3 regions of the Streptomyces sp. 3MP-14 genome follow, and region 1 is predicted to be linked to each of the others. Evidence: riboswitches for the same ligand, from Rfam matches in the RefSeq annotation. Region 1 holds a riboswitch; each other region holds the start of a gene.
What was found. Region 1 has a riboswitch for S-adenosylmethionine ahead of FH609_RS03870 (aminotransferase class V-fold PLP-dependent enzyme). Riboswitches for the same ligand answer to the same signal wherever they lie in the genome.
Positions count from the first base shown of each region.

Region 1 (3,266 bases):
GCTCTCCCAGCCCCGCACCGTGAACGACACCACCGCCACCCGCTCCGACTCCGACCCGAACAGCGACAGTTCGGCCACCGCCGGCAGCGCCGCCAGGCCGGCGCGCAGCGCCGACAGCAGCTCCCGCTCCCGCGCCTCCAGCGCGCCGTAGCCCGCGCCCTCGGTGAGCGCCCGGCAGGCCGCGGCGATGGCGAAGGCGCCGATCACGTTCGGCGAACCCGCCTCGTGCCGCGCCTCGTCCTCCGCCCAGGTCACCCGCACGCCCTCGGCCGGGTCGGCCGCGACCACGCGGGTCGCGCCGCCGCCGGCGAGATAGGGCGCGGCGGCGTCCAGCCAGTCGGCCCGCCCGGCGAGCACGCCGGCGCCGAACGGCGCGTACAGCTTGTGCCCGGAGAACGCCAGCCAGTCCACGTCCCAGTCGGCGACGCTCACCGGCCGGTGCGGCACCAACTGCGCCGCGTCCAGCACGATCCGGGCGCCGTGTCGGTGCGCGACGGCGGCCAGTTCCCGCACCGGCCACAGCTCGCCGGTCACGTTGGACGCGCCGGTGACACACAGCAGTCTCGGCCCCTCGGGGGCCGCCGCCAGCGCCGACTCGACCGCGCGCACGGCCTGTTGGGGGTCGCGCGGCGTCGGCAGACAGTCGACCCGGTGGCCGTGCCGGGCCCAGGGCAGCAGCGCCGCGTGGTGCTCGGACTCGAAGACGAACACCCGCGTGCCGGCGGGCAGCGCGGCCGCCAGCAGGTTCAACGAGTCGGTGGTGGAACGGGTGAAGACCAGCCGGTCGTCCGCGCGGCAGTCGAGGAACGCGGCGACCGTCGCCCGGGCGCGCTCGAACAGCTCGGTGGACAGCCGGGAGAGATGACCGGCGCCCCGGTGCACGCTGCCGTAGTACGGCGCGTAGGCGGCGACCTCATCCCAGACCCGGCGCAGCACCGGGGCGCTGGCGGCGTAGTCCAGCGCCGCGTAGCCGATCTCGCCACCGCCGAGAAGCGGCGCGGTGACCGCCGCGCTGAGCACGGCGTGCGAATCATCAACGGGGGAGGCGGGGGAGGGCGGCGGAACGGAGGGAGTGGTGGCAGGGCGGGGCGCGGTGTGAGTGGGCATGACGCTGTCTCCGGCGGAACTCGACGGGTTGAGAGACGCCACGGCGGAACGAGCCGGCCGTGACCGATAACCGATAACCAGAGGGAGGAGCCGACGGCTCCTAGCGCATTCGCTGACGCATGAGTGACTCCCGAGAGGCCGCACTTGCCATGGACCCTGCTGTCCACGGCCCGGTCATCACCCGGGGCACCCCGCCGCGACGGAGGGTTGCCGGACAGCGGGCCGGGGCCCTGTGGCGCTGTCACTCGTGACCTTGGCCGGCAGTCTGCCACACACCGCGCCGCGCGCGGTAGTCGGGCCAGGCCGGAACCCCCGGACGCCGCCGACGTCCGGGGGTTCTCCCGCCGGCCCAGACGGCCGGCGCCGCCTCAGTTGAGGATCGTGGACTCCAGGGAGTCGAGATCCACGGTCTGGCCGTCCAGGCTCTCCGCCCTGGTCAACTCCTCGGTGCGGTCGCCCCATTCGATGGCCATGGTGTCCCCGCTGAGCCGCAGCGTCACGCTCGCCGCCGTGCCCTGGCACATGAAGAACACCGGCTCCCAGTCGAGCGCGCCCTGCACCCCGACGCTCTGCCGGCAGGTCTCGCCCGTTCCCGGGTTGCCGTAGAGAACGCCGTCGGCCGTGGTGTAGAGCGTGGCGCCGTTGGCCTCCCAGCGGGCGAACCAGGCGGGGTCGCCCCCGCCGGCCCCCGGGTCGGGAAGGCCCTCCGCGTCGGGGGCGCCGTCGCCCTCGGCGCCCCCGTCGCCGAAGCCGCCGGTGGTGTCCAGCTCCAGCTCCTCGTTCATCTCGAAGTCCGGCAGTCCGCCGCCGGCCCCGGGCAGGCCGCCGCCACCGCCCTCGTCGTCGTCACCGCAGCTCGTGAGCACCGCGCCGGCCGCGAGCGCGGCCACCACGGAAATGAGGCGAATTCGTGCACGCACAGGTGTTTCCCCCGTTGTCACTGTATGTGGGAAGGGCTGTCGCTGCCCGACGTTAGTGAGCCCCGCAAGGAAATCGCAAATCGAATGCGCGCATGGTCGGAAACGGTTACCGATTCGTCTCGAAGAAAGCAGCGAGAAAGTCCGGAGAAAGTCTCGGAGGGCGTCGAGAAAGTCCGGGGAAAGCGGCCCGTGTTAATGAGGAGAGAGCCGCGGGCGGGAAATGCGCGGCCCCCCTTTCCCGCGCCCTTTCCCGCCCGCGTGCCCCCGTGCCCGCGTGACCCCGCGTCCGTCGTCCCGCCGCGCTCAGCGCTCCGGCCGGTAGGTGGCGATGACCACGCCGCTGCTGGTGGGCCGCGCGCTCACCAGCGTCAGCTTCTTCAGGGGCGCGTCGTCCGGGAACAGCCGCCTGCGGCCCTCGCCGGCGACCACCGGGTGGATCAGCAGCACCAACTCGTCCAGCAGGTCCGCCGCCAGCAGGGATGCGACCAGCCGGGGGCTGCCGGCGACCGAGATGCCCTTGCCCTCGCCGGCCTTCAACTCGTTGACGGCCTTGGCCAGATCGCCCTTCAGCAGCTGGCTGTTGGACCAGTCGGAGACGTCGCTGAGCGTGCTGGAGACCACGTACTTGGGGGAGCCGTTGATCCAGTTGGCGAAGTCGACGTCCTCGCCCTCGGTCACCGTCGGCCAGTAGCCGGCCCACTCGGTGAAGGTGACCGCGCCCATCAGGATCGCGTCGTTGCTCTCCAACGACTCGGTCAGCACCTGGCCCATCTCCTCGTCGAAGGCGAACTGCCACTGGTCGGGCGACTCGGCCACGCCATCGAGGGAGACGAACAGGCAGGAGACAAGCTTGCGCACGATGACGCACCTCTCTGTGTCCGGAACGTCGTCCGGGCGGCGCCCGCGTTCCGGGTGGCCCCGATGGCCACGACAGGGAGGCTAGGCCGAGTCGAGCGGCCCGGTCTTGTACGGAAGCGACATCGCCTCCTCCTCGGTCCGCGCACTGAGCTGAGTGGCGGTACGCCCGACGAAGCGGCTCAACGAACGGGCCAGATGCGGCTGGTCGAAGTACCCCAGCCGGTGCACCACCTCGCCCGCCGGCGCGCCGCCCTGGATCAGCAGCGCCGCCTCCCGCGCCCGTTCGATCTGCCGGATCGCGCCCCGGGTCAGCCCGGTCGACGCGACGAAGCGCCGCTGCGCGGTGCGCGCCGACACCTCGGGCTCGCGGCCCGCCAGCAC
Region 1 is NZ_VDLZ02000002.1:352,334-355,599, forward strand. Features, by position in the region: gene FH609_RS03870 (aminotransferase class V-fold PLP-dependent enzyme) at 1-1,107, opposite strand, end outside; SAM riboswitch class IV at 1,243-1,360, opposite strand; gene FH609_RS03875 (hypothetical protein) at 1,476-2,027, opposite strand; gene FH609_RS03880 (dihydrofolate reductase family protein) at 2,331-2,885, opposite strand; gene FH609_RS03885 (helix-turn-helix domain-containing protein) at 2,967-3,266, opposite strand, start outside.

Region 2 (3,266 bases), on a different contig from region 1:
CTCGTCGGCCAGGATCGGGTGGGTCTCCGGCGTGAAGCCGCCGTCCTCGGTGCGCTGGAACTGGGTCAGGCCCAGCCGCGTCGGCAGCACGTTGCCCGGCAGCCGGCACTGCGCGGTCCGCATGATCGCGGCGGACATCCGGCCCAGCGCCTGCCCGTCCTGGTGGCGGTGCTTGCGCTCGCCGACGTCCACCTGGCCGACCGCGTCCAGGCCCGCCAGGTTGAGCGTGTCGATCAGCAGGCCCAGCTCGACGCCGTAGCCGACGGGGAACGGCAGCCGTTCCAGCAGCGACCTGCGGGCCGCGTACTCGCCGCCCAGCGGCTGGACCACGCCGGCCAGCTGCGGCCAGTGCAGGTTGAGCAGCGGCCGGGCGACCAGCTCCGTGACCCGTCCGCCCTGGCGCGCGCCCGACGGCTTGTCGCCGAGCGGCCGGTCGTACATGGCCTTGACCAGCTGCACCTCGGGCTCGGTGAGCAGCGGGCCGATGGTGCCCGAGACGAAGCGCGAGTCGAACTCCCGCAGGTCCGCGTCCACGAAGCAGACGATCTCGCCGGTGGTCGCCAGCAGCGACCGCCAGAGCACCTCGCCCTTGCCCGGCATCGTCGGCACGCGCGGCAGGATCTCGTCCCGGTGCACGACCTTCGCGCCTGCCGCGGCCGCCACCTCGGAGGTGCGGTCGGTGGACCCGGAGTCCACCACGAGCAGCTCGTCGATCAGTGGCACGTCCTCCATCAGGTCGCGCCGCAGCGCTTCCACGATGGCACCCACCGTGGCCTCCTCGTTGAGCGCGGGGAGGACCACGCTGATGCTGCCGGCCGCCCCCGCTGCCCGCTTGGCGTTCAGCAGTTGCGGCATCGAGCGGTCAGTGACGGCCCAGGACCGGCGGCTCAGCCACTTCTCTGCCTCTTCCAGCACGAATGTCGCTCCTGTTCGATTTGGCCACGTAATCACCTGTATGGCCGCGTCTGCCCCTTTCTGGGGTGCCCCAACCCGTTGCCGCCGGGTTTTCTGGCCACCCCCTCGGGTCGTCTCGCGGATCGGACGGCCCGAGCCATTGTGCGGGCTGTCCGTTACAGTCTCGAACAGCGCAGGTGTCCTCCGCATATCGGGACCGCGTTGACAACCGCATACCGCTCATCCAGAGGGGCAGAGGGAACGGCCCGTTGAAGCCCCGGCAACCCTTCCACCGGATCTCGTGACGACGCGAGGCTCTCCGGTGGGGCAGGTGCCAATTCCGTCCCGTGGCGAGAGTCGCCCGGGGAAGATGAGGAGAGGGCCTCGTAGCCATGTCTGTGCTGACCTCGGGTGACCACCCCGACACCGCTTCCGGAGCGACCGCCGCGAACGGAACGAACGGAGCGCAGGTCGATCTCGGCCCCGCCACCGCGCTCTCCTGTCGCGAGTGTGGCGAACGCTTCCCGCTCGGCCCGATCTTCGCGTGTACGTCCTGTTTCGGCCCGCTGGAGATCGCCTATGACTTTCCCACCGAAGGCCCGGAGGCCCTGCGCGCGCGCATAGCCGCCGGGCCGAACAACATCTGGCGCTATGCGCCGCTGCTGCCCGTGCCGGCCGACGTGGCCGAGCACCCGAACCTCAACCCGGGCTGCACCCCGCTGGTGCGCGCCGACCGCCTCGCGGCCGAGCTGGGCATCACCGGCGAGCTGCACATCAAGGACGACTCGGGCAACCCGACGCACTCGTTCAAGGACCGGGTGGTCGCGAACGCCGTGGAGGCGGCGCGCGCCTTCGGGTTCACCACCCTCTCCTGCTCGTCCACCGGCAACCTGGCCGGCGCCGTCGGCGCCGCCGCCGCCCGTGCCGGCCTGCGGTCCTGCGTGTTCATCCCGCACGACCTGGAGCAGGGCAAGGTCGTGATGGCGGCCGTCTACGGCGGCGAACTGGTCGCCATCGAGGGCACCTACGACGACGTCAACCGCTTCTGTAGCGAGCTGATCGGCGATCCGATCGGGGAGGGCTGGGGCTTTGTCAACGTGAACCTCCGGCCGTACTACGCCGAGGGTTCCAAGACGCTGGCCTACGAGATCTGCGAGCAGTTGGGTTGGAAACTGCCCGACCAGCTGGTGATTCCGATCGCCTCAGGTTCGCAACTGACCAAGATCGACAAGGGTTTGAAGGAGCTGATCCAGCTCGGCCTCGTCGAGGACCGCCCGTACAAGATCTTCGGCGCTCAGGCCGAGGGCTGCTCGCCGGTCTCCCGCGCCTTCAAGGACGGCCACGACGTGGTCCGCCCGGTCAAGCCGGACACCATCGCCAAGTCCCTCGCCATCGGCAACCCGGCCGACGGGCCCTACGTCCTGGACATCGCCCGCCGCACCGGCGGCGCCGTCGAGGACGTCGACGACGAGCAGATCGTGGCCGCCATCAAGCTGCTGGCCAGGACGGAGGGCATCTTCGCCGAGACCGCCGGCGGGGTCACCGTGGGCGTCACGCGCAAGCTGCTGGCCGCCGGCGTGCTGGACCCGGCGGCGACCACCGTGGTCCTCAACACCGGCGACGGCCTCAAGACCCTGGACGCGGTGGCCGGCACCACCGGTCCCTCCGCGACCATCCGTCCGAACCTCGACTCCTTCCGAGAGGCTGGCCTGGCATGAGTGTCACCGTCCGCATCCCCACCATCCTTCGCACCTACACCGACGGGCGCTCCGAGGTGACCGCCGAGGGCGGGACGCTCCAGGAGGTGCTCGCCGACCTCGACCGCAACCACCAGGGCATCGCGGCCCGGGTCCTGGACGAGGACGGCAAGCTGCGACGGTTCGTCAACGTCTACGTGAACGACGACGACGTCCGCTTCACCGAGGGACTGGCCACCCCGACCCCCGATGGCGCCGGCGTCTCGATCATCCCGGCCGTCGCCGGCGGCGCCCGCTGAGCGGCCCTCCCGAGGCCACTTCGCCGTTCTCCCCGAACCGCCCCACCGCCCCATGACCTGCGGGGTCGTGGGGCGGTGGCCTGCGGCGGAACGCTAGAGTGGCAGCGTTCCGGTGCCGAAATCGTGCCAGTCGCATATGAATGCGGGACCCGCGCGCAAATTATGTGCCGGAAATTGTTGCACCAATTGTCGGGTTGGCCAGAAACACCCGCTGCGAAATGCTCAACTTCCAGCGCGTTCGCGGGATTTGCCCGTTCTGGCGTGGCGAGAATTCCCTGCCGAATGACCTGTTGCACTGGGCGTCCGTCCAGATACATTCAGCGGCGGTCGAACGTTCCGGCGCACACCCCCACACCGCCCGGGGGTGGAGTCTGAG
Region 2 is NZ_VDLZ02000023.1:62,576-65,841, forward strand. Features, by position in the region: gene FH609_RS29075 (glucosyl-3-phosphoglycerate synthase) at 1-915, opposite strand, end outside; SAM riboswitch class I at 1,132-1,271, shown strand; gene thrC (threonine synthase) at 1,287-2,612, shown strand; gene FH609_RS29085 (MoaD/ThiS family protein) at 2,609-2,890, shown strand.
Region 2: linked by a shared signal. The riboswitch ahead of thrC (threonine synthase) and the one ahead of FH609_RS03870 (aminotransferase class V-fold PLP-dependent enzyme) in region 1 are both predicted to bind S-adenosylmethionine.

Region 3 (3,266 bases), on a different contig from region 1:
GCCCCGACGCCCAGCGCGAGGGCGACGACGGGGGCGAGGAGGGCGGACGCGCGGGCGTGGCGTTGTCTCATGGTGCTTCCGTTTCGGGATCGTTCGTTTCGGGGTCGTTCGTTTCGGGGTTGTTCGCTCGGGGGGCGTTCGCTTGGGGTGCCGGCCTGGCGGGACGGCCGGGGCGGGCGGCTGCGGGCAGGCCAGGCGGACCCGGGTCAGGGCCGGGGCGTCGCCGTCGTCGTCGGGTCGTCCGGCCAGTAGGGGTCGCCGAGGCTGAGCATCAGCCGGTTCGCCCAGGCGAAGAAGGCCGTCGCCGCCACCAGGTCGGTCAGCTCGGCGTCGGTCAGGCCCAGCGCGCGCAGCCGCGCGACGTGCTCGGGGGTGGCGGTCACCGGCGTGGTGGCCAGGGCGGCGGCGAACGCGACGATCGCCGCCCAGCGTTCGTCCTGGCCCTCGGCCAACGGCGCGGTGTCCAGCGGGAGCCAGTCGGCGTCCCGCTCCAGGGCGACCGCGAGCAGCCGGTCCACGTCCTCGGGGCGCTTCGACAGCTGGGCGGACTTGCGGGCGTGCACCGAGGCGCAGTAGACGCAGTCGGTCACCTTGCTGGTCGCGGCGGCGGCCAACTCGCGCTCGGCGCGCGGCAGTCCCTCCCGGGTGGCGAAGATCGCGGCGTCCAGCGCGGTGCGGGCGGCCAGCACGGCGGGCAGCCGGGACAGCAGCCGGAAGTACTCGCCGTTGGTCTTGCCCCGGAACGACGCCTCCTGTTCCTCGGTGAGTTCGTCGGTCGGCACCGGCGGCACCCAGGCCGTCCAGGACAGCAGCTCGCGGGTGTAGGCGACCGGGCGCTCCCGCCCGTTGGCGGCGGTCCGCGCGGTGCTCTTACGGCGGCCGCGCCCGGGCGTGGGGCGCGCCGGCGCCGGCGCGGGGACGACGGGGTGGCCCTGGAGCAGGCGCAGTCCCTGAACGGCGCGGACCTGGAACGCGGTGAACGCCGCCGTCTGGGAGATGGTCACCACGGCGTCCGGTGACCAGCCGGCGGCGACGAGCCGGTCCAGGTCCTCGCGGGTGGCCAACGCGGGGGAGACCGTGACGAGATCGACATGGGCGACGGCGGCGCGCAGCGCCGGGTCGGCGGGCGGGGCGTCGTCCCACAACGTGGGATCGCCGTCTCGCTCCGCGTGGTGGCGCACGAGGTCGTCGAGCCCGTGCCAGCGGGCGGCCAGCGCGGCCAGGCCCCGGCGCACGGGCGCGGGCACCGGCGCGTTCCCCTCGAACAGCGCCTCGCCGGCCGCCTGGGCGCGCTCGATCACCAGCGGTTTCCCGGCGCGGGCCGCCGCGATCCGCTCGTTCAGGCCGGCCAACCGGCCGATGTCGTCGGCCACTTGGCCGGCCACGGCCTTCGTCTCGGGGGTGGTGCTCATGGTGTCCGCCTCGTCGTGCTCGGTCGCTGGGCGGCCGAGAGGGCGGGGCAAACGTGTCGGGTACGTGACGAGAACGCGGCCCAGGGAGCCGAGGACCGGGACGAGTTCTCACGAGGAGCACGCTTGCCGCGTCACCGCGGCCGGGTCGTCGTCCCGGGGGCACCCCACCGTGCAGGAGGGTTGCCGGCCAGCAAGCCGGGACTTGGCGCTGGCACTCTTGACCTGCGGAGCAACCTAGCCCACCCGGACGGCTCCGGGAAAGCCTTTGTCCGAAATATGAGACAACTGTTCACGAAGTGGATACGCCCCAGGCGCCCCAAGGTGTTCCGGGCCGCTCAGTGCCCCAACCAGGGGAAGCCCAACGGCTCGGCCGCCGCCATCGCCAGCAACTCCTCGTCGTCGTGCGGCAGGACCTGCCCCAGGAACGGAAAGTCCGCCGGCTCCACCGCGATCCGCGCCACCGGCCGCACCGGCCGGGGACAGACCGCCTGCGCCGGCCGCACCCGGACGCCGCGCGCCACCATCGGGGCCTGAAGCTCGAACCCGTCGGGCGGCAGCAGATACACGCTGCCCGCCCGCCAGGGGCGCCGCGCCAGCACCTCGGCGGTGAGCGAGAAGTAGTAGAACGCGGGCGCCGGAGGCCCCAGATCGCCCGGCCGCGCGCCCATGCTGCTCATGAGAAACCGGTGGCGCTCCCGGTCCACCGTGGCGAAGAACATCGGCCAGATGCCGTCCGCCGCCGCGTAGACCCCGGGGCGGCTGCCCAACTCCGAGTCGTCCTCGGGCTGTCGCGGCTCCAGCACCCGGATGTCCGGATCGCCGCTGCCGTGCAGCAGCAGCCCACCGACGTCCACGGCGTGGCAGAGGAACCGCCACTTCGGCGCGGCCAGCCGGTACTCGATCACCGGCACCGCCCCACCCGGCCCCGGCCGCCCCAACCCCGCCAACAGCCGGTCAAACCCCGCGACGACCCCCCGCCCGGGCCCCACCCCCGCCGGCCGCGCCAACCACGGCGGCGGAAGCTCCGCTGACGACAACGCCTCACTGGCCATCTGCCCGACTCTACGGCGAACCGCCCGGCGGGCGGCAGCCCACGACGGGTTGGGCGCGAACCGCACGCTCGGACCGGGCGCGGGCGCGCCGTCCGGGAGCGCGCCGGCTGAGTTCACCGGAGCGAACGCCCGACGTCGATACGCTGGAAGCGACGGGCCTTCTCCACACGTCCCCCGCCCGTCAGGTCGAGAACCAACTGCCCACCGCGCCACACCCCTTGGACGGTGATGCGGGCCTCGTTGACATGGCTCCGGGTCGTGAACGACAGCCGTCCGCCGCTGACGGCGTAGGTGGAGCGGTGCACGCCGCGCTGGGCGGTGCCCGGCCGCAGCCAGCCCTCGATCGCGGCGGCCTGGTCGGGCCCGGGGGCCGGCTTGACCAACACGTCGAGGACCGTTCCATCCGCAAAGAAACGGAACACCTGTATGTCGGAGGCGAAGATGCCCTCGACGCGCGGGAGGCGGCCACGGCCGCGTCGGGTGGGCGACATGGTGACAGTGTCCCGGCCGGCCGAACCACACGCGCGTGGACCGGCCCGCCGTACCCGCCCCCGCCCCTCTCCCACCCCAAGAACAGGTCACCCATTGGGACTTGACATGCCGCCGCCCCTTCCACCACCCTTTCACTACTCAATTAATGAAAGGGTGGTTGGGTGATCGAGTACCGGATCGACCGGAGGACCGGGGTGGCCACCTACCTCCAGATCGTCCAGCAGACGAAGCAGGCCCTGCGGCTCGGCCTGTTGGAGCCCGGCGACCAGCTGCCCACCGCCCGCGAGGTCGTCGAGGCGACCGCCATCAA
Region 3 is NZ_VDLZ02000012.1:67,615-70,880, forward strand. Features, by position in the region: gene FH609_RS20100 (ABC transporter substrate-binding protein) at 1-71, opposite strand, end outside; gene FH609_RS20105 (peroxidase-related enzyme) at 207-1,412, opposite strand; SAM riboswitch class IV at 1,527-1,635, opposite strand; gene FH609_RS20110 (hypothetical protein) at 1,748-2,464, opposite strand; gene FH609_RS20115 (hypothetical protein) at 2,578-2,955, opposite strand; gene FH609_RS20120 (GntR family transcriptional regulator) at 3,118-3,266, shown strand, end outside.
Region 3: linked by a shared signal. The riboswitch ahead of FH609_RS20105 (peroxidase-related enzyme) and the one ahead of FH609_RS03870 (aminotransferase class V-fold PLP-dependent enzyme) in region 1 are both predicted to bind S-adenosylmethionine.